3 regions of the Arthrobacter sp. NicSoilB4 genome follow, and region 2 is predicted to be linked to each of the others. Evidence: riboswitches for the same ligand, from Rfam matches in the RefSeq annotation. Region 2 holds a riboswitch; each other region holds the start of a gene.
What was found. Region 2 has a riboswitch for S-adenosylmethionine ahead of LDO13_RS16595 (ABC transporter substrate-binding protein). Riboswitches for the same ligand answer to the same signal wherever they lie in the genome.
Positions count from the first base shown of each region.

Region 1: linked by a shared signal. The riboswitch ahead of LDO13_RS12260 (aminotransferase class V-fold PLP-dependent enzyme) and the one ahead of LDO13_RS16595 (ABC transporter substrate-binding protein) in region 2 are both predicted to bind S-adenosylmethionine.
Region 3: linked by a shared signal. The riboswitch ahead of LDO13_RS05485 (bifunctional o-acetylhomoserine/o-acetylserine sulfhydrylase) and the one ahead of LDO13_RS16595 (ABC transporter substrate-binding protein) in region 2 are both predicted to bind S-adenosylmethionine.

Region 1 is NZ_AP024653.1:2,698,703-2,706,038, forward strand. Features, by position in the region: gene LDO13_RS12250 (ribosome small subunit-dependent GTPase A) at 1-1,001, shown strand, start outside; gene hisN (histidinol-phosphatase) at 1,057-1,869, shown strand; SAM riboswitch class IV at 1,977-2,090, shown strand; gene LDO13_RS12260 (aminotransferase class V-fold PLP-dependent enzyme) at 2,125-3,591, shown strand; gene LDO13_RS12265 (class I SAM-dependent methyltransferase) at 3,682-4,440, shown strand; gene LDO13_RS12270 (Nramp family divalent metal transporter) at 4,672-5,883, shown strand; gene LDO13_RS12275 (metal-dependent transcriptional regulator) at 5,900-6,613, shown strand; gene LDO13_RS12280 (CrcB family protein) at 6,614-7,030, shown strand; gene LDO13_RS12285 (CrcB family protein) at 7,027-7,336, shown strand, end outside.
Region 2 is NZ_AP024653.1:3,600,112-3,607,447, reverse strand. Features, by position in the region: gene LDO13_RS16605 (ABC transporter permease) at 1-753, opposite strand, end outside; gene LDO13_RS16600 (ABC transporter permease) at 772-1,731, opposite strand; gene LDO13_RS16595 (ABC transporter substrate-binding protein) at 1,738-3,399, opposite strand; SAM riboswitch class I at 3,502-3,589, opposite strand; gene LDO13_RS16590 (DUF1206 domain-containing protein) at 3,748-4,554, opposite strand; gene trmB (tRNA (guanosine(46)-N7)-methyltransferase TrmB) at 4,750-5,673, opposite strand; gene LDO13_RS16580 (class I SAM-dependent methyltransferase) at 5,759-6,376, shown strand; gene LDO13_RS16575 (MFS transporter) at 6,523-7,336, shown strand, end outside.
Region 3 is NZ_AP024653.1:1,233,039-1,240,374, reverse strand. Features, by position in the region: gene LDO13_RS05485 (bifunctional o-acetylhomoserine/o-acetylserine sulfhydrylase) at 10-1,326, opposite strand; SAM riboswitch class IV at 1,390-1,505, opposite strand; gene LDO13_RS05480 (VOC family protein) at 1,710-2,348, shown strand; gene LDO13_RS05475 (type II CAAX endopeptidase family protein) at 2,536-3,300, opposite strand; gene LDO13_RS05470 (histidine phosphatase family protein) at 3,378-4,058, shown strand; gene hutI (imidazolonepropionase) at 4,133-5,341, opposite strand; gene LDO13_RS05460 (FAD-dependent oxidoreductase) at 5,353-6,477, opposite strand; gene LDO13_RS05455 (glycine C-acetyltransferase) at 6,541-7,336, opposite strand, start outside.

The DNA of each region.
Region 1 (7,336 bases), 900 kb from region 2:
GGATCATCACCGTTGACCGCGGCCGCTACACCGCCGTCGTCGCCGAAGGCTCACCCGAAGAACGCAAGATCATCGCCGCCCGCGCCCGGGAGCTGCGGCGCAACCCCGTGGTGGCCGGCGACTTCGTCTCACTCGTCGGCGATGTCAGCGGCGAACCGGACACGCTGGCGCGGCTGGTCAAGATCCAGGACCGCAGGACCCTGCTGCGGCGCAGCGCCGACGACACGGACCCGATCGAGCGCGCCGTCGTCGCCAATGCCGACACATTGGTGATCGTCGTGGCGGCCGCCAACCCCGAGCCGAGGACCGGCTTCATCGACCGCGCCCTCGTCGCCGCGTACGACGCCGGCATCGAGCCGCTGCTGCTCGTCACCAAGGCCGACGTCAAGGACCCCGCGGAACTCCTCTCCAACTACCAGCACCTTGATTTCCCCGTGATCATCTCCAAGACGGCGGATTCCGCGGCGTCCGGCATCGACGCCCGCTCGGACGACGGGCTGTCCGCCCGGCTGGACAAGGACGCCGTCTCCGAGCTGCGCGCCCATCTCGACGGGAAGGTCACCGTCATGCTGGGCCATTCCGGCGTCGGCAAATCCACCATGGTCAATGCCCTGACCGGCGCCGAGCGCGCCACCGGCGGCGTCAACGCCGTCACCGGACGCGGCCGGCACACGTCCTCCTCCGCCCTGGCCCTGAAGGTCAACGATGCCCCGGCGGGCAGCTGGATCATCGACACCCCGGGCATCCGATCCTTCGGCCTGGCCCATGTGGACCCGGACCGGATCCTGCGGTCCTTCCCGGACCTCGAGCCCGGCACCGACGACTGCGAGCGGGGCTGCAAGCACGATTCCAGCGCGGTCAACTGCGGGGTGGACGCCTGGGTGGCCGCCGGCCACGCGGGCGAATCCGGCCCGGCCCGGCTCGCCTCGCTCCGCCGCCTGCTGGGCACGGACCCGCGGATGGAAGCGCAGGACGTCAAGGAACTGGGCACCGTCTCGTAGCCGGCTGCGGTGCCGCCTACCGCTCCCCCGCACGCTTTGGCGGTAGTTTGGAACCATGAGTCAACCCGCTTCGAGCTACAACGATGACCTGCGCCTTGCCCATGTACTGGCAGATTCCGTAGATTCCCAGACCATGAGCCGCTTCAAGGCGCTCGACCTTCGGATCGAGACGAAGCCGGACCTGACGCCGGTGACCGACGCCGACAAGTCAGCCGAAGAAGCCATCCGCGGCCAGCTGTCGCGGTCCCGTCCGCGCGACGCCGTGCTCGGCGAGGAATTCGGCAGCTCCGGCCACGGCTCCCGCCGCTGGATCATCGACCCGATTGACGGGACCAAGAACTTCGTCCGCGGCGTCCCCGTCTGGGCCACGCTGATCGCCCTCGTCGACGAAGGCGAGCCGGTGGTCGGCGTCGTGAGCGCACCCGCCCTGGGCAAGCGCTGGTGGGCCGCCAAGGGCGCCGGAGCATACATGGGCCGTTCGCTGGCCGCCGCTACCCGGCTCCGGGTGTCCAACGTCTCGGAACTCTCGGACGCCTCCCTGTCCTACTCCAGCCTGGGCGGCTGGAAGCAGCGCGGCAACCTCGACGAGTTCCTCGGCCTCACCGAGGAAGTCTGGCGCACCCGCGCCTACGGTGACTTCTGGTCCTACTGCCTCGTGGCCGAAGGCGCCGTCGACATCGCCTGCGAGCCCGAACTGAATCTCTACGACATGGCCGCGCTGGTACCCATCGTCACCGAGGCAGGCGGGCGCTTCACGTCCCTCGAAGGCGAAGACGGCCCCTTCGGCGGCAACGCCCTCGCCACCAACTCCATCCTGCACTCCGAGGTCCTGAAGCGGCTCAACCCGGGCCTGGACGACCTGCTCTAGCAACATCCGGCGTCGTCCGGCCGGTCCGGACGACGCCGCGTAACAAAGCTCTTCATATTCCTTCCCTGCCTTTTCTGCGGCAGCAGGCATGGCCTACGCTCGAACCAGGTCACGAGTGCCAGCGCGAAACCCCGGTTTGCTGGCCGGCAACCCTCCATTCGCGGCGGGGTGCCCCGGGTGACGACCTGGCCGGTCCGGAACGGACCCGGCAAGCGCGGATCCCCGGCATGTGGGGTCCTTTTCGATCGAGGTCCCATGACGACTGCCACATTCCCTGCCACCCCCGAACTCCACGCCGACGCCGGCCAGGGCCGTCCCGATGCGCGGTTCGCCGCCGGCCGCCGCCCGCTGGCCGCGGTGACCGGCGCCGAGATCCAGGCGCCGCTCATCCAGGGCGGCCACGTCCGCTACGCCAACCTGGACTACGGTGCCTCGGCGCCCGCACTGTCCGTGGTCTCGGCCTATCTCAACGAAATCCTGCCGTTCTACGCCAGCGTCCACCGCGGCGCCGGCTACGCCTCCCAGATCAGCACCTCGGTTTACGAGAACTCCCGCACCATTGTCCGCGATTTCGTGGGCGGCCGCCCGGACGATGCGGTGATCTTCACCCGGAACACCACCGATTCCCTGAACCTGCTGGCCGGCTGCCTGCCGGCCGTCGACGGCGTGCACACCGGCGAGGTGCTCTATCTCGACATCGAACACCACGCAAACCTCCTGCCCTGGCAGCGGGTGCCGCACCGGAACGTCATCGCCGCCCCGACGCTCGCCGCCACCCTGGAACTGCTCCGCGGGGAACTCGCCCACGGCGGCGTCAGCCTGCTCGCCGTCACCGGCGCCTCCAACGTCACCGGTGAGATCCTGCCGATCCGTGCCCTGGCCGCGCTTGCCCACGAATACGGGGCCCGGATCGTCGTCGACGCAGCCCAGCTCGCCCCGCACCGGCGGATCGACATCACCGCGGACGACGTCGACTACCTCGCCTTCTCGGGGCACAAGCTCTACGCGCCCTTCGGCGCCGGCGTGCTGGTGGGCCGTCCCGACTGGCTCGACGCCGGCACACCGCACCTGGCCGGCGGCGGAGCCGTGCAGGACGCCCGGATCGACACGGTGAGCTGGACCACCGGTCCCGCCCGGCATGAAGGCGGCTCGCCCAATGTCCTTGGGGCCGCCACCCTGGCCCGGGCCACCCAGGTGATCGCCGACCTGGACGTGGACCAGTGGCACGCACACGAAAACGCCATCCGGTCTTTCCTCGTCGAGGGCCTCGCCCGGATCGACGGAGTGACGGTCCACCAGATCTTCTCGGACAGCGCTTCCTTCGGTGTGCCGGCGGGCAGTGAACCGGGGAACGGGGCGGGCACGGGCACGATCGGCGTCGTCAATTTCTCCCTCGAAGGGTACGACGCGGGCCTGGTCGCTGCGTACCTGTCGGCCGAACACGGCCTCGGGCTGCGTGACGGACGGTTCTGCGCGCACCCCCTGCTCCGGCGGCTCGGGCTGCCGTCCGGCTCGTTGCGGGCAAGCTTCGGCGTGGGTTCCCGGCTGGAGGACGCCCAGCGGCTGCTCGCCGGAATCCAGGAGCTGCGCCGGACCGGCCTCGGCTGGGACTATGTGGTGGACGCCGGACGTTGGGTTCCGTCCAACGACACGCGCAGCTACCCGCACTGGGCGCCGAACACACCCGGCACTGCCGGCGCGGCCCCCTGCACCCAGGACTGACTGGGCGGGAAAACGACGAGGCACCGCGGCCCCTGCCGCGTGCGGTAAATTCGGAAGGTACCCATCCGGACCTGCCGAAGGAGATCGCACGTGGCACGCGGTGGCCCCAAACTGCACCGGGAACGGCGCCAGGAGCTCGGTCAGAGCTTCCAGCACGGCGGGGAGCACTACGAACGCGTGCGCCCCGGCTACCCCGACGATTCGGCCGACTGGCTGATTCCCGCCGGGGCGATGGACGCCGCGGACCTGGGCGCAGGAACCGGGAAATTTACGGCGCTGCTGGCCGTGCGCGGCCTGCACACTGTGGCTGTGGACCCGTCCGCCGACATGCTGGAGCAGCTGCGCAGAACACTCCCGGGCGTAACCGCCGTCGAGGGCACCGCAGAGCACACGGGCCTGCCCTCGGAGGCGTTCGACCTCGTGACTGTCGCCCAGGCGTGGCACTGGTGCGATCCCGTCCTGGCCAGCACGGAGATCGCCAGGATCCTCCGCCCCCATGGTGTCCTGGGGCTGGTCTGGAACCAGCTGGACACCTCCGTTCCCTGGGTGCACCGGCTCTCGCGCATCATGCATGCCGGCGACGTCCACAAACCCCACTTCAAGCCGCCGCTAGGGCCGGAATTCACGGGACTGGAGAGTCACCTGACCCGCTGGGAGGATCCGGTGCGCACCGCCGACATCATGGAGCTGACGAAGTCCCGCAGCTACTACCTGGCGGCCAGCGAAGCGGTCCGGGCCAAGGTGCTGGGCAACCTCGACTGGTACCTGCACGAGCATCTGGGCCACGACCCCCTAGAGGTGCTGCCGCTTCCCTATCTGACACAGAGCTGGCGGGCCGTCCGGGCGTGACCGGGGCAGGGCCCGTGGTTTGGCCGGGCTGCATTGCCCCGGCCCCGCACGCTGGCCTATGGTTTCGGCATGCCTAATAATTGTTTATAGGCAACTGCAAACTATGGGGCGGGCCCGAGCCCGCCGCCACCGGCAGCGTCGTTGAGACGCACTTACCCAGGGGAGCCCGCCGTGCTGGAAGTTACAGGACACGAAGCGCCCGCGCGGCGGAAACCGGGCGGCCGCCGCGCCATGATCGGCCTTTTGGGCCCGGCGTTCGTCGCCGCGATCGCCTACGTGGACCCCGGCAACGTTGCGGCAAACCTCACGGCCGGCGCACAGTACGGCTACCTTCTGGTCTGGGTCCTGGTGGCCGCCAACATCATGGCCGTGCTGGTCCAGTACCAGTCCGCCAAGCTCGGGATCGTCACCGGGAAAAGCCTGCCCGAGATCCTCGGCGAGCGGCTCAAGCCCTTCTGGCGCCGCGCATTCTGGGTCCAGGCCGAGATCGTGGCCGCCGCCACCGACCTGGCCGAAGTGGTCGGCGGGGCGATAGCGCTCTACCTCCTTTTCGGGCTGCCGCTCCCGCTTGGTGCCGTGATCGTCGGCGGTGTCTCCATGGTCCTGCTGGCAGTCCAGGCCCGGAACCGGCAGCGGCCCTTCGAGTTCATCATCATCTTCCTGCTGGGCATCATCACGATCGGATTCCTGGCGGGCCTTTTCATCAGCCCGCCGGACCCTGCGGGGGTCGCGGCCGGACTGATACCGGGCTTCCAGGGTCCGGACACCGTGCTGCTGGCCGCCAGCATGCTGGGCGCCACGGTGATGCCGCACGCCATCTACGTCCATTCGGCCCTGTCCAGGGACCGGCACCGCCCGGACCCGCATCTCCACGTCCCCGCACCGGCGCTTGCGCGCCTCGTCAAGGCGACCCGCTGGGACGTCGTGGCGGCCCTGGCCATTGCCGGGATCGTGAACATCGGGATGCTGCTGCTGGCCGCCTCCACGCTGGGCGGCGAAGAGGGAACGGACACCATCGAGGGCGCCCATGCGGCGATCACCGCCAACCTGGGTCCCATCGTCGGCGTCATCTTCGCCGTCGGCCTGCTCGCCTCCGGCCTGGCATCAACCTCCGTGGGCTGCTACGCCGGCGGATCCATCATGCAGGGCCTGCTCAAGATCCGGATCCCGCTGATGACGCGCCGCGTCGTCACCCTCATTCCCGCCGTAGTGCTGCTGAGCATCGGCGTCGATCCCACCTGGGGCCTGGTCCTCAGCCAGGTCGTCCTGAGCTTCGGCATCCCCTTCGTCCTCGTCCCGCTGGTTGTCCTGACCAGCAACAAGGCCTTGATGGGCCGCTTCGCGGACGGAATGGCACTCCGCATTGCCGCCGTCACCGCCGTGATCCTGGTGGTCGCACTCAACCTCGTCCTGCTGTGGCTCACCTTCTCCGGCGCCGCCTGACGGTAGGCTGGACGGTGTGAAGACCAGCCTGCCATCCTCCTCGATCGAGGACTACGTCAAGGTCATCTACTCCTTTACGGAGTGGCAGGACAAACCCATCACCTCCACTCAGCTGGCCCAGCGCCTTGGCGTCGCGAACTCCTCGGTCTCCGAGATGGTCCGCAAGCTCAAGGACCAGGGCCTGGTGGACCACCAGCCCTACAGCGCCATCACACTCACGGCCGACGGCGTCCGGCTGGCGCTGTCGATGGTCCGGCGTCACCGCCTCATCGAGACTTTCCTCGTCAGGGAGCTCGGCTACCGCTGGGACGAGGTCCACGACGAAGCCGAACTCCTGGAACACGCCGTCTCCGACACTTTCATCGACCGGATGGCAGCGAAGCTCGGGAACCCGGTGCGGGATCCCCACGGCGATCCGATCCCCGCCGCGGACGGCTCCGTGCAGATGCCCGCGGCCCACCGGATGAGCGAACTCGACGACGGTCACACCGGCCTGATCACGCGCATCAGCGACGAAAACCCCGAGCTGCTGCGCTACCTGTCCGCCGAGGAGATCACGCTGGACGCCGACGTCGAGGTTCTGGGCCGGAAGCCGTTCGGCGGCGCGCTCGTGGTGCGCATCGGCACCGGCGGGGACCGGCGCGAGTTCGACCTCGCCGAGGAAGTCGCCGCCGCGCTCTGGGTCCACAGCGACGCGGCCCATCCCGGCTGCAGCCTCGAACGGCGCTGAATGCGGACTGCTCTGCCGGACTGGCGCGCGTGGTTCGCCGTCGCCGTCGGCGGCCTGGTCGGAACGGAGCTGCGCTACGGGGCCGGCGTGGTGTTCCCGGAGGCGGCGGGGAGTGTCCCGTGGACCACCCTGGTGATCAACGTCGTTGGAAGTTTTGTCCTCGCGGCCCTCACCACGGTCTGGATCGCACGGCCGAAAACCGCCTTCTGGCTGCGGGCGGGCCTCGGCCCCGGGCTGCTGGGTTCGTTCACGACTTTTTCAGCGGTGGTGTTCTCCATTGACCAGCTGTTCCGCGGCGGCTTCCATGCCAGCTGGCTGGCCTACCTGGGGCTCTCCCTCGTCCTGGGACTCGGTGCCGCAGCCGCCGGATGGAAGACCGGCAAGGCCCTGGCCGACCTCAGCGGCGGGGCATCATGATGACGGCTGCGCTGGTGGGGGTTTTCGGCGTCGCGGGCGCCTTGCTGCGTTTCGCCGTCGATTCCTGGTTTGCGCACCACCCGGGGCGCCATCCGCACTGGCCGTGGGCGACATTCGCGGTCAATGTGGTGGGCTCCTTCATCATCGGCGCGGCCATGGGGCTGACCGGCCAGCTGGCGCTGTCGCCCGAGTGGCAGTCCGGTCTCGCGACCGGACTCGCGGGCGGCCTGACCACCTTCAGTTCCTGGACCACCGCCACGGTGCGGCTGGTGAGCGAGACGAGATACCGCGCAGCCGCCGCCAACA
Region 2 (7,336 bases):
CGGGGTGGGGGGAGGTGCGCCGAAGCCGAGGAAGCCAAGCCCGGAAATTGCGAGAATGGCAGCGCCAAGGTCGACGGCCAGCAGAGCGAGGACCGGGCCGCATGAGTTCGGCAGGACATGCTTCCAGACGACGGACCGGTAGGATCCCCCGTTGAGGAAAGCGGCCTCGACGTAGTCCAGGTTGCGGACGCGCAGGACTTCCGAGCGCACCACGCGGGCGAACGAGGCAATCGAGGCGATGCCCACACCCACACCGAGCGAGATCGGTCCCGGGGCGAACGCCGTCACGATGATCAGGGAGATCAGGAATCCGGGCACCGCCAAAAGCACGTCCACGAGGCGCATGGTGCCCGCATCGGCGGCCCTCCCCGCCGTCGCGGCAAAGAGGCCCAACGCCGTTCCCGCCACGAAACCGATCAGGACAGCGAGTCCTGCGGTGAGCAGGGTCTGCGAGGTGCCGTAGACGACCCTCGTGTAGACGTCCCGGCCCAAGTGGTCGGTGCCGAACCAGTGCCCGGCACTTGGCGGCTGGAATTTCTGCTTCGGAATGCCACTGATGGGGTCGAAAGCACTGAACAGGCCCGGCAGGAAGGCCCACCCCAGAACGATCAGCAGCGGAATGACGGTCAGCCACAGGCCCGCCGAGCGCAGGATGCTTCCTTGGCGCCCTTCCTGGCCACGGACGGCGCCGCCGCCGGCCGGCGGCAGCGCCAGCTCGGGGCCAGGATCTGTTTGTAGTAGCTCGATACTCACAAGGTTCTCCGTTCCGTCTCAGGCAGCCAGTGCTTTTGGCGAGCCGTGGGCACTGCTCTTGAGGATGCGGGGATCCAGCAGCGGATACAGCAGGTCGACGATCAGGTTCACTGCAACGAACGCCGACGCCGTCAGGAGGACCAGACCCTGGACCAGCGGGACATCCTGGCCTGTGACGGCCTGAAGGACCACCGAGCCCAGGCCGGAGCGGGCGAAAACGGTCTCCGTGATGACGGAACCGGCAAGCAGCGTCCCGACCGTGATGCCGGCAATGGTCATTGCCGGACCCGCGGCATTCTTCAGGGCGTGGCGGTAGAAGATCCACGCGGGGGATGCGCCCTTCGCCCGCAGCACGTCGACAAAAGGCTGCTCATAGACGTGGGTGATGCTCTTGAGCAGTACCTGCGCGATCGGGGCGGAAACGTGAAGGGCCAGGACCAGGACGGGAACTGCCAGCGACGCAAAGGAGCCGTCCGGGAAAAGGGACATCACCCCGAGCTGGATGGACAGCAGCTGCAGCAGCACGAGTCCGAGCCAGAACACCGGAACCGCTGCGAACAGCGGCGGGAGATTGGTGATGAATCGCTTCAGCGCCGCCGAGCGGCTCAGCGTGGCCGAGGCCACGAGGGCCACCGCGAGGACGACGGCCAACACGAAGGCGCTGGAGGCCAGCGCCAGGGTGGACCCGGCCACCGCGCCGATGCGGGTCGCCACCGACTGCCCGGAGGCCAGGGAATACCCCACGTCTCCACCGAGCAGCTGCCCAAGCTGGCTGAAGTACTGCACCAGCAGCGGCTGGTCGTAGCCGTATTGGGCCTTCATGGCATCGATCGTTGCCTGGTCCGCCGCAGCGTCCGCCGAGAGGAAGATCGTGACCGGATCGCTGGGCAGCAGCTGGACTGCCAGGAAGACGAGCGTGTACGCCAGCCAGATGACAAGCAGTGCCTGCCCGAGGCGCCGCGCAAAGTAGGGGCCCATAACGACCTACTTGCCGGTCTTCCAGGCACCCTGGAAGACCGGCGCGGTACCGGAGGTGAAGTCGACATGCGCCTTCGCGTTGGCGCCGTAAACCTGGACTTCGTCCCAGAGCACGAGGGCCAACGCCTGGTCGACAACCAGCGCGCGCTGCTCTTCGGCGACCAGCTGCTTGTGCGCTGCCGGGCTGGCGGCGGCGCGTTCCGTGGCAAAGAGCTCATTGAGCTGCTGGTCCGCGTTCAACGTCTGGGTATTGGTGACCGGGCCGAAGACCGGGCCCAGGCCGCCGTAGGCGAACTGCCGGGTGCCAAAGAATTCCACGTTGGGATCCTTCATCGCGGTCGCCAGGAAGGCGTTGTCTGCCGCGCGGTTGACCAGCTTCACGCCGATCTTGCGCCACTGCTGCTCGATCAGTTCGAAAGCGGGTTTGATGACCACGGAGTTGTTCGACGACGTGACGGTGACCTCGAGCTTCTGGCCGTCCTTGGCGCGGATGCCGTCGGAGCCAACCGCCCAGCCGGCCTCCTCCAGCAGGCTCTTCGACTTCTCCGGGTTGTAGGCCAAATCGGCGGAGAAATCAGTGAAGTCAGGCGCTTCACGGTTCAGCACGGAGCCGGCGAGTTCGTAGCTGTCGGAGAGCACCGTGTCCTTAAGCGTCGGCCGGTCGATGCCCAGCTGCAGTGCCTGGCGGACCTTCGCGTCCGCGAGTTTGCCGCTGCCGATCCGCACGGCTGCCATGTTTGCGGTCAGGTCAATGCCCTTGGCCGGCAGGACCTGGTTGCCGCTCCCGGCCAGGGCGGTTTCGTCGGCCGGCTGCAGGCCGCGGACCAAGTCAACCTGGCCGGTCTGCACAGCGCCCGCACGGTGCGCCACTTCCGGCAGGTACTTCACGACGACCTTGTCCAGATAGGCGGCGCCCTGGTTGGCGGCACCTTCCGGGGCCCAGGCGTAGTCGGAACGCTTAGCCAGGACGATTTCCTCGTCGGCCTTCTCTGATTCGAAGGTGAAGGGACCGGAACCGGAGATCTTCGCGATGGCCGACTGGCCGGCGTTGTCCAGGGTGAGGGTCTTCGGCGAAACGAGTCCGGCGGTGACGGAGGACGTGGCGCGCAGGAAGTTGGCGTCGGGGGAGGACAGTGTTACTTCCACCTGGTCCTCGCCGATGACCCGGGAGGACTGGTAGGTGGAGAAATCAACGTTCGGCTGGATCTTCGCGCCCTCGATGCCCTTGCCCAGGGCCTCGAAGTTGGCCTGGACAGCCTTGGCGTCCAGCGGTGTTCCATCGCTGAAGGTCACTCCCGGGCGGATCGTGAAGGTGAACTTTGTCTGGTCCTCGCTCGCGGTGAACTTGCTGGCGATCCAGGGGACAAGCTCGCCCTTCTTGGCATCGAAATAGGTCAGCCGGTCCAGCACGCTGTTGAGGACGTTCGCTTTTTCGTAGAAGCGCGCCGCCTGGGTCTGGAAGTTGTTGATCGGGGTGACCTCGGCGAAGACGAACGTTCCGCCCTGCACCGGAGTTCCATCCTGGACCTGCGAGGCCGCGGATCCGGCCGGGTTGGCGCCGCAGGCGCTCAGGGCCAGGGCCGCCGCCCCCATCAGGGTCAGCAAACGCAGCGCGCGGCGTTTTGCCTTCGCGTTCGTCGTTGCCGTGCGTGATTCATTGGTATCCATCGGGGATCCTCTCGGTCATGACCGAGGAACTCCAGAACCGCAGGCCCCACACACGCCGGCCGCCGCAGGGCGCAGGTTGGTGGGAACTTGGGATCGTGGCAATATCCATCGGTCCTGGCATTAGCACCGTGCCCGAAGGTGGTTGCTACGGCGTCATCGAGCCAGGTCTCTCAGCCGATCTGGATGGTTGGTAATTCGTTCAGAAGGACGTTTTTTGTTGCCCCGACCGTTTCCGGTGGAGGCAACACCTACTTTCCTGCAGAATCTTCGATTTCCCAATAATTACGACACGTTCTGCAACAAACGATCACAAACGCCCGGTTTCCCGTGGGCGTCCGGAATGTGGCGTTACATTTTTGCGAGTTTCGCCCGCACCATCATGAAGATGCCGTAGCAGATCAGGCCCACGCCGACGGCGGCCAGCATGTACACGCCGAAGGGCTGGTCGCGGAGGGCCTTCAACCCGCCGTCGATCCCGGTTGACTCCTCGGGGTGCACTTTGACGGTGGCAATGATGACCAGGAGTCCCACGAGCAGCAGGGCGATCCCTTTGGCCGCATAGCCCACGACGCCCAGGACCGTCACCGCCGTCCGCGCTTTTTGCGAGGCCGGAAGGCGGAGGTATTTGGCGAATGACTGGCGGAAGCCCCTGATGGCGTACACGATTCCCGTGATTCCCACGGCCGCCCCGATGGCGAGCAGGAGGACGTAGCCGCCGGGGGCTTTCATCACGGACGCCGTGAGATCGCTCGTGGAGCTGCTTTGGTCAGACCCGGCGCCGTTGGCGAACGAGAACAGCGTGATGGCCAGCCCGGCGTAGACGACGGCCTGCAGCGCGGCTTTGAGCTTCTTGGCCAGTTTCTTTTTGGCCGGCAGGTGCTCGAAATCGAAAATGGCGTCACTGGTCTGCCAGATGGCGAGGGCAACGCAGGCCGCAAATGAAGTCCACAGCAACAGCGGGCCGGCCGGCTGGCTGGCGAGCTGCTGGACCGCGCCGCTGACGTCGGCCTTGCCTTCCCCACCCATGGCCAGCCGGATTGCGACCAGGCCGATGAGGAAGTGCAGGACGCCGCTCACGGCGAAACCGGCACGGGCCACGAGCTCCAGCGCACGGGAATTCGTGATGTCTTCCGCAGCGTCCGCAGCGGTTTTCATTTCTTTTTTGATGGCGGGTTCCTCAACTGGCTCGGTGGTTCTGCCGGGCCTCTGGCCGGCCCGGTTCTTGCATCTTCCGCAATCGTGCCACGCCGAGCCGCCCACGAACAGCACCCGGGAATCCGGACTTTGGCAGGCACCGCCTCGGCGGACCCGAAAGGCCGGCCCGTCGGCTGGCGGCGGCCTTTTCCCGGGCTACCGGCGCCGGTAGCTCAGGTCAAAGATCAGCCGGCCCGCCTCGTGCGCTTTGTTCTCGAAACTCGTCAGGATCCGGCCGTCGAACCGCGGAGCCCAGCCGCCCGTCTCGTCGGTGCCCTCGTTCGGGCCGGTGTGTTCTGTGCTCACAGGCGCGCGGCCCTCCTTGACGGGGGCGCCGCCCACAAGGGACTCGACGCCGGATTCCCACACCTTGGTGAGGGGGCTCTCGGAGCCGCTGCGCTCGCCGTCGTGCAGGTTCTCGAAGTCGGGGGAGCCGGCCAGGACTTCCCGGACGTGCACGGCGTAGTTGGACCAGTCCGTCGCGATACGCCAGAGGCCGCCGGGCTTGAGGGCCCGTGAGGCCAGTTCGGCGAAGGCCGGCTGGATGAGGCGGCGCTTGTGGTGCCGGGACTTGTGCCAGGGGTCCGGGAAGAAGACCCAGAGCTCCGTCACGGAACCGGCCGGCAGCATGGTGGCGAGCACCTCGGGGGCGTTCGCCTCCACGACCCGGACGTTGCTCAGGCCGCGGCTGTTGATCTTGATCAGGGTGTTGGCCAGCCCCGGCGTGTAGACCTCCACGGCAAGGAAATCCGTGTCCGGGTTCTCCTCCGCGGCGTGGCAGACGGCGTCGCCGAGCCCGGAGCCGATCTCCACGATCAGCGGCGCCTTGCGGCCGAACTCGGCTTCGGCGTCGAAGACGTAGTCCGGGTGTACGGAGGTGTTGGCGATGTGCCGGGGGACGTCGACGGCCCACCGGTCCGAATGTTCCTCCCACGCAACCTGCCGGCGGCCCTGCAGCCTGGTGCCGCGGCGCACGAAGCTGACCGGGCGGCCGCCGTACGTGCCGAAGGAGGCCTGGCTGCCGGGGGTCACGGGGCGCGGTGGCTGCGGCGTTTCGGGGGATTCTGGGGTTTCACTCATCCCTTCCAGAATAGTGGAGTTCCGGCGTCGGGCCGGTGGGACCGTGGCACGCGTTCCTGTCCGGGGTCCGTGGCAGACTGTCCGCATGAACGACGCAATACGCGAATACTGGGACGGGCAGGCGGCGGACTTCGACCGGGAAGCCGACCACGGCCTGCTGGATCCGGGCGTCCGCCGGGCCTGGGCGGACCTGATCCTGCCGCTCATCCCGTTGCCCGGCAGCGACGTGGCGGATTTGGGCTGCGGGACCGGCAGCCTGTCCATGCTGCTCGCCGGGGCCGGACACCGCGTCCGGGGCCTGGACCTGTCCGCCCGGATGGTGGACGCGGCGCGGGCCAAGGCCGCCGGAGCGGCGGAAGCGGCCGGCGGCCGGCTTCCGGCTGCCGTTGAATTCCTGCAGGGTGATGCCTCGGCGCCGCCGTACGCGCAGGCGGGCTTCGACGTCGTCCTGGCCCGTCACGTGCTGTGGGCACTCCCGGACCCGGACGCCGCGCTTGGCCGGTGGACGCGGCTCCTGCGCGGACCCGGAACGCTGGTCCTGGTGGAAGGGATGTGGGGCACCGGGGCTGGCATCCCCTCGAACGAGTGCCGGGAACTGGTCCTCCGGCACCGCCACCACGCCGACGTCGTGCCGCTGACGGACCCGGCGCTGTGGGGAAAGGAAATCAGCGACGAACGCTACCTGATCCTCAGCCGGAACTGAAGGGGGCGCCGGCGGGGCGCTGCTGCCAAGGCCAGCGCTGTTGACAACGCCTGCGGCGAGCGGCCTGCCAGAATGGGTCCGTGACTGCACCGAAGAACTCCCAGGACTCCACCGTCGGCGGCCTCGACATCGAGGACGGCCGGGGCATGCTGGTGGACGCCGAAATCGACGACGTCCCGGCCGCGGAACCCACCCGGGTCGCCAGCCGCCGCGCCCTGGCCTACCTGGGCGTGTGCCTGGTGTTGATCGGGCTGAACCTCCGCACCGTGTTCTCCAGTTTCTCTGCGGTTCTTCCGGAGGTGACGGCCGACGCCGGGCTGCCCGGCTGGGCGGTAGTGGTCCTCACCACCGTGCCGGTGACGCTGCTCGGGGTGTTCGCCCCGCTGGCTCCCGTCCTGGCGCGCCGTTTCGGGGCCGAGCGCGTCCTGCTGGGTGCGATGGCGGTCCTCACCGCCGGGCTGCTGCTGCGGCCCTTGGAGGCCGGAGGCGCCGGCCATCTCCCCGCCCTGCTGGCCGGAACGGCAGCCTGCGGCGCCGCGATCTCGCTCTGCAATGTGCTGCTGCCCGGCCTGGTGAAGCGCGACTTCCCGCACCGGCTCGGCCTGATGGGCGGCCTCTACACCACGGCGATCTGCGCCTCAGCGGCCCTCGGCGCAGGGTTCACTTACCCGGTCTTCAGCGCGACAGGGGAGTGGACTGCGGCGCTGCGGTTCTGGGCGTTGCCCGCCGGCGTCGTTCTCCTGCTGTTCGTGCCGGTGGCCATCCGGCAGCGCCATGGCCGCCAGCGCCTGTCGCGCGGCGGCGTGAATGTTTGGCGCTCGGGGATTGCCTGGCAGGTGACCATCTTTATGGTGCTGCAGGCGATGATGTCCTTCAGCGTTTTCGCCTGGCTGGCACCGATCCTGCGCGAACGCGGCGTGGACGGCGGCACGGCCGGGCTGATTGTCTCTGTCTCGATCG
Region 3 (7,336 bases), 1.6 Mb from region 2:
CGTGTGACCTCAGGCGTCCTTGGCCGCCCGGAAGCCGGCCTCGAGGTCCGCGAGGATGTCGTCGATGTGCTCCAGGCCCACGGACAGCCGCACCAGGCCGGGGTTGACGCCGGCAACGGTCTGCTGTTCCGGGGAGAGCTGGCTGTGGGTGGTCGACGCCGGGTGGATGACCAGCGAGCGCACGTCGCCGATGTTCGCCACGTGGGAGTGCAGTTCGAGGGCATCGACAAAACGCTTCCCGGCCTCCGCTCCCCCGGCGATGTTGAAGGCCACGACGGCGCCCGTCCCCCGGGGACCGTACTTGCGGCCGCGCTCGTACCAGGGGCTCGACGGCAGCCCGGCATAGGCGACCGATTCGACGTCGTCCCTGGCTTCGAGCCATTCGGCGACCTTGGTGGCGTTGGCAACATGCCGCTCCACGCGCAGGCTCAGGGTCTCGATGCCCTGGGCGATGAGGAAGGCGTTGAACGGAGATACCGCCGAGCCGAGGTCGCGCAGCAACTGGACGCGCGCCTTGAGGATGTAGGAGAGGTTGGCGCCGAGGGCGCCGTCCTTGCCGAGGTCCCGGGCGTAGACCAGGCCGTTGTAGGTGGGGTCGGGAGTGTTGAAACCGGGGTAGCGCTCCGGATCCTTGCCGAAGTCGAAGTTGCCGGAATCCACGATCACGCCAGCGATCGCTGCTCCGTGGCCGCCAAGGTACTTGGTGGCGGAGTGCACCACGATGTCCGCACCCCACTCGATCGGCCGGATGAGGTATGGCGTGGAGAGGGTGTTGTCCACGATCAGCGGGACCCCGGCCTCGTGGGCCACCTGCGAGATGCCCTCGATGTCCAGGACGTCCTGGCGCGGGTTGGAGACCACTTCGCCAAAGAAGAGCTTGGTGTTGGGCTGCACGGCCTCGCGCCAGTGCGCCAGGTTGTCCGGGTCCTCCACGAAGGTCACGGAGATGCCGAACTTCTTCAGGGTGTGCGCCAGGAGGTTGTAGGTGCCGCCGTAGAGGCTGGGGCTGGCCACCACATGGTCGCCGGCCTCGGCGACGTTCAGGATCGCGAAGGTCTCCGCTGCCTGGCCCGAGCTCAGCAGCAGTGCCGCGAGCCCGCCTTCCAGGCTGGCCACGCGTTGTTCCACGGCGTCCTGGGTGGGGTTGCCGATCCGGGTGTAGATGGGAGCCAGTTCGGCCAGGGCGAAGCGGTTGGCGGCGCTTTCGGCGCTGGGGAAGACGAACGACGTCGTCTGGTAGATCGGGAGCGACCGGGCACCGGTGGCGCTGTCCGGCTCCTGGCCGGCGTGGATCTGGCGGGTTTCGAAGGACCAGGCATTGGACATCGGAGACTCCTCAACGGGACTGGGCACAGACTGCACCGGAGCTCTGGGCCCGGGGCAACTCTGGCGCCGCGCTTGCCGTCCGGCGGGTGCCGGACAGCCAGGTCTTCACCCGGGGCACCCCACCGCGATACGAGGGTTGCCGGCCAGCAAGCCGGGGCTGTGTGCTGGCACTCATGACCTGACCCCAGTCTAGGAACCGGTTCCGGGCTCTGGATAGCTTTGTGACGAAGATGAAGCCGGGCGGCCGATTCGCCCGGGCGGACCCCCTGGTTCCCCGCAATGACGCGGGAAAGCGCACTGCGGCGACTCCCCGAAAATGACATCCCATCTCGGTTAGGCACCCCTAAGCTGAGAGCCGCATCACAAAGTGCCAAGATGAGGTCATGCGCATGGATCACGTCTCTTACGCCTGTGAACAAGATGGCCTCGCTGCCACCACCGAACGAATTGCGTCTGCCCTCGGCGTCGAAGCCGTGAAGGGCGGAGTACACCCCCGATTCGGGACCCGCAACATGATCATCCCGCTCGCGGGACACAAGTACCTGGAGGTCGTGGAGGTCCTGAACCACCCGGCTTCCGACAAGGCCCCCTTCGGCCAGGCCGTCCGCGCCCGCTCCGAAGCAGGCGGCGGCTGGATGGGCTGGTGCGTCGAGGTTGACGACCTGGCCCCGTTCGAGGAGCGGCTCGGCCGCGCCGCCGTCAACGGCAACCGTAAGTTCCCGGACGGCCGCGAACTGGTCTGGAAGCAGATCGGCATCCTCGGGCTCATCGCCGATCCCCAGGTCCCGTACATGCTCAAGTGGGAGGGCGATCCGGAACTCCACCCATCGAAGGCCTACGAGAGCCAGGTCAAGATGTCCGCCCTCACGATTGCCGGCTCCGCCGAGCGCGTCACCGAATGGCTGGGTGTTCCGGTGGAAAAGCCGCTGGAAGACGTCGCCGTGAACTGGATCGCTCCCCGCGGAACACCCGGCATCCTGTCCGTCACGTTCGAGACGGCTTCCGGAGCCGTCACGATCTGACGCTTCACCGCCCCACACTTCGGCCGCTATCAGCGGGTGCCAATGATGCCACCCACCGATGGCGGCCGAAATACTTTAACGGCATACCGGCGGTCCGGCCGGCTCTGTAGAGCAACGCGGGGTCACTTCACGCCCGTCCGGAGCCTCCGGATGGGCGCCAAATGACCCCGCGTTGCCTGGTGCCTGCTCAGCCCAGGCCGATGGCCTTGCCGAAGAGGCTGAAGCCGACGAACGCCACGATGTCCAGCACCGCATGCGCGATCACCAGCGGCATCAGCCGGCGGGTTTTGGTGTAGACCACGGCGAAGATGACGCCCATGATGGCATTGCCGATGAACGGGCCAAACCCCTGGTACAGGTGGTAGCTGCCCCGCAGCATGGCGCTGGCAAAGATCGCCGCCGGCATGGCCCAGCCGAGCTTCCCGAGCCGGTCCAGCAGGTAGCCCACCACGATCACCTCCTCCACGATCCCGTGCCGGATCGCTGAGAGGACCAGCACCGGCACCGTCCACCAGTAGGCGTCCAGCGCGCTGGGGATGATCGCCGTCGTGATGCCGAGCGCCCGGCCGGCGGCGTAGAGGCCCAGCGACGGGATGCCGATCAGTGCCGCCAGGCCGAAGCCCTGCAGCAGGTCCTTGCCGGGCCGGTCGAAATTGAGGCCCAGCCGCTGGAAGGCCGTGACGCCGTGGCCAGACGGCCGGTGTTCCGTCAGGAAGTAGATCACCAGGACCACGGGCACCAGGGCGAAGATGATGTCCAGCAGCTGGTAGGTGAGGTCGAAATACTCGCGGCTGCTTTGCGAGCGGTTCAGCGTGGAAGTCCCCTCCGCGAGGGGCGCCCTGGTCATCTTGTCCAGCAGCTGTACCACCGAATATACGGCCGACTGCCCCAGGGACAACCCCAGGACAATCCACATTTCAATCCGCAGCCGGCGGCGGGAGGGAACCAACATGTTTCCATCTTGCCCGCAGTTGCCGGTAGTTGCCTGAATCCGGGCCGCCGCGCGGCCGGGCCCTATGCTTGGGGTTTATGAGTGCGCCCGGGAAAATCATCATGATCCGGCATGGCCAGTCCGCCGCCAACGCCGACACCTCTATCTACAACAGGGTGCCCGATTACCGGATTCCGCTGACCGAACTCGGCGTGGAACAGGCCCGGGCAGCCGGCGAACAGGTCCGGCGGCTGCTGGACGGCCGGCAGGCCTGCGTGTACGTCTCCCCCTACCTGCGGGCCTACCAGACCCTGGAGGCACTCAACCTCGGTCCGCTGGTCGAGCGGGTGATCGAGGAGCCGCGGCTGCGGGAGCAGGACTGGGCCAACTTCCAGATCGCCGGCGAGATCGAGGACCAGAAGGAACTCCGGAACGCCTACGGCCACTTCTTCTACCGCTTCCGGGAGGGCGAGTCCGGCTCCGATGTCTACGACCGGATCTCCTCCTTCATGGAGACCCTGTACCGGCACTGGTCGAAACCCAGCTACGCCCCGAACGCGCTGTTTGTCACCCACGGGCTCACCATGCGGCTGTTCTGCATGCGCTGGTTCCACTGGTCGGTGGAGTACTTCGAGTCCCTCAACAATCCGGACAATGCCGAGGTGCGGACCCTGCTGCGGACCGAGCTGGGCAAGTATGAGCTGGACAAGCCCTTCAGCCAGTGGGTGGAGCGCCGCGTCGACGAGACAGTCCTCGACGCCCCGCCGATGTTTTTCTGACTAACGAAACTGACTCGCAGCAGGGGCCGTTTTGAGCGTCCAAAACGGCCCCTGCTGCGAGTCAGTTGGGTGGGTCAGCGGGCACGGACCCCCGCGCGCCAGACGGCGTGGGTGAGCGGAATGCCGGGCCGGTAGGCCAGGTGCGTGGCCGAGGGCGCGTTGAGCAGGTGCAGGTCCGCGCGGTGGCCGACGGCGATCGAGCCCACGGCGCGTTCGCCGTCGGCGTCGTTCCCGGACTCCCGGCCGAGGGCCAGCGCGCCGCCGTAGGTCGCGGCGCGCACGGCCTCGTGGACGCTCAGGCGCATCTGGAGCACAGCGGTGGTGACGCAGAACGCAATCGAGCTGGTGTAGGAGGTCCCCGGGTTGCAGTTGGAGGCCAGCGCGAGCTGCACGCCGGCGTCGAGCAGCTCCCGGCCCGGTGCCAGCGGCTGGCGGGTGGACAGGTCGCAGGCCGGCAGGCACGTTGCCACCGTGCCGCGCCCGGTTCCTGATTCGGCGTTCCAGCCGGTCCAGCTGGCCGCGAGGGCGTCGACGTCGGCCGCGGACAGGTAGTTCACGTGGTCCACGCTCGCGGCCCCGAATTCGACGGCGAGCCGGACGCCGGGGCCTTCGCCGAGCTGGTTGCCGTGCACGCGCAGGCCGAGCCCGGCGTCCCGGCAGGCCTGGAGCACGCGCCGGGACTGGTCCTCGGTGAAGGCTCCCCGCTCGCAGAAGACGTCGGCCCAGCGCGCGAACGGCCGGACGGCGGCGAGCATGGGGCCGCAGACCAGGTCCGTGTACTCCTCGGCGTCCATCCCGGCGGGCACGAGGTGCGCGCCGAGGTAGGTGACCTCGTCCGCCACGGTGGAGGCGATCCGGGCGCTGCGGGCCTCGTTTTCGACGTCCAGGCCGTACCCGGTCTTGGTTTCGAGGTAGGTGGTGCCCTGCGAGACGGCCTCGGCCACCCGGCCCATGGCGAGCCGGGTGAGGTCGAAGTCGCTGGTGCTCCGGGTGGCGCCGGTGGTCACGGCGATCCCGCCGGCGCTGTAGCTCTCCCCCGCCATCCGGGCCTCGAATTCGGCGGTCCGGTCGCCGGCGAAGATCAGGTGGGTGTGTGAGTCGACCCAGCCCGGCAGCAGGGCCCGGCCACCGGCGTCGACGGCGTCGTCGGCGGCCGGCGCGTCGGACGCGGGGCCGAGCCAGGAAATCCGTTCGCCCTCGATGACCATTGCCGCATTCTTCAGGACGCGGCGCTCCGCGTCCTGGGTCATCAGCTCGGCAATGTTCGTAATGAGGGTGCTCATGAGTCCATTCTTCAGCGCCGGATGGACCAGCGTGTCGCCGCCAGCGCTTCCGCTGTCCGGGATGCCGGACCCGCTGCTGTACTGCCGCCTGCGGCAGAGCCGGCGCCCTGGCCTGCGAGGATGAGTTCCGCGGCCAGTTCGGCGATGCCGGAGGACGTCTGGAAGCCGTAGCCGCCCTGGCCGGCAAGCCAGAAGAATCCGGGGGCCTCGGCGTCGAACCCCACCACCGGGATACCGTCGGCCGCTTCCGTCCGCAGTCCCGTCCAGGCCCGGCTGACGCCGCGGATGCCGAGGGTGGTGAGGGTGTTGAGCCGGGCGGTCAGCGCCTCGACGTCGCCCGGGTGCGGCTGCGCGTCCTCGGGCCCGCTCGGTTCGTGTTCCGAGGGCGAGATGAGGACCTGTTCGCCGTCGCGCCGGAAGTAGAAGCTTTCATCCGCGGCGGCCACCATGGGGCAGCCCTGCGGGAGCGGGTGTTCGACGTCGACAATCGCCGCGGTGCGGCGGTAGGGCTGGAGTCCGAGCTTCTCGACGCCGCTGAGCACCGCGAATTCGTCCGCCCAGGCGCCGGCGGCATTGACCACGACAGCGGCCTGGATGCCCTCCTGCCCGGCGCCGAGTTCCCAGCCGGAGCCGAGCCGCTGCGCCGAGTGGACCCTCGCGCCGGTGATGATGTCCACGCCGCCCTCAACCGCCCACTCCCGGTGGTCTTCCAGCAGCAAGGACGCGTTGCAGGCGAAGGATCCGGAGTCGAGGCCGGCAGCGGAGAAGGATTCCGGTTTGAGCGCAGGGCAGAGTTTCAGGGCTTCTGCATGGCTGATCCGGTGCATGAAGCCGCTGGACTGCTGCTGGACGGCTTCCTCGTCGCCGATCAGCATGAACCGGCGCGGCGAGAGCACGGGTTCAGGCCGTGTGCCCTCCCGGATGCCGATGAGTTCCAGCGTGCGCATGGTCAGTTCCTGGACCACCGGCGGCCCGTAGCTGGGAATCAGCTGCCGGGCCGACCGGGCGGACGTGTGGTACCCCAGCGACTGCTCGGCTTCGACCAAGGCCACGCTGCATTTGCCGGCGAGGGCGGAGGCCAGGGACAGGCCGGCAATTCCGCCGCCCACGATCACGACATCGTATTTAGCTGACATGCCTCCATCCTTGCACCCGACAGGAGGTCACGTCAGCACTTTCGCACCGCGGCCGGCAGGGCGCTACGAGGCTGCGGCCACCGACTCGCGGCTGCGCACGAAGGCCTGCACGCAGGACTCGACGTCGTCGGCGCTGTGCGCGGCGGAGAGCTGGACGCGGATCCGCGCGGCGCCCTTGGGGACCACCGGGTAGCTGAACGCCGTCACGAAGACGCCGTTGTGCAGCATGGAGTCGGCCACCTTGGCGGCCATCACGGCGTCGCCGAACATCACCGGGACGATCGCGTGCTCGCCCGGGAGCAGCTCGAAGCCCTCCTCGGACATGCGGCTCCGGAAGAGTTCGGCGTTGGCGAAGAGCTTGCTGCGCAGCTCGCCGGAGTTCTCCACGAGGTCCAGGGCCTTCAGCGTGGCCGCAACGATGGCCGGGGCCAGCGAGTTGGAGAACAGGTACGGGCGGGCCTTCTGCCGGAGCATGGCGATGACTTCGCGGCGGCCGGAGACGTAGCCGCCGGACGCGCCACCGAGGGCCTTGCCGAAGGTGCCGGTGTAGATGTCCACGCGGTCCGAGACGCCGGCGTGCTCCGGGGTGCCCGCGCCGCTGGAGCCCATGAAGCCGACGGCGTGGGAATCGTCCACCATGACCATGGCGTCGTACTTTTCCGCGAGGTCGCAGATCGCCTCCAGCGGGGCGAGGAAGCCGTCCATCGAGAAGACGCCGTCCGTGACGATGATCTTGCGGCGGGCCGGGTTCTCCTGCGTGGTGGCCTCGATCAGCTTGGCTTCGAGGTCCGCCATGTCCTGGTTGGCGTAGCGGAAGCGCTGGGCCTTGCAGAGCCGGATGCCGTCGATGATCGAGGCG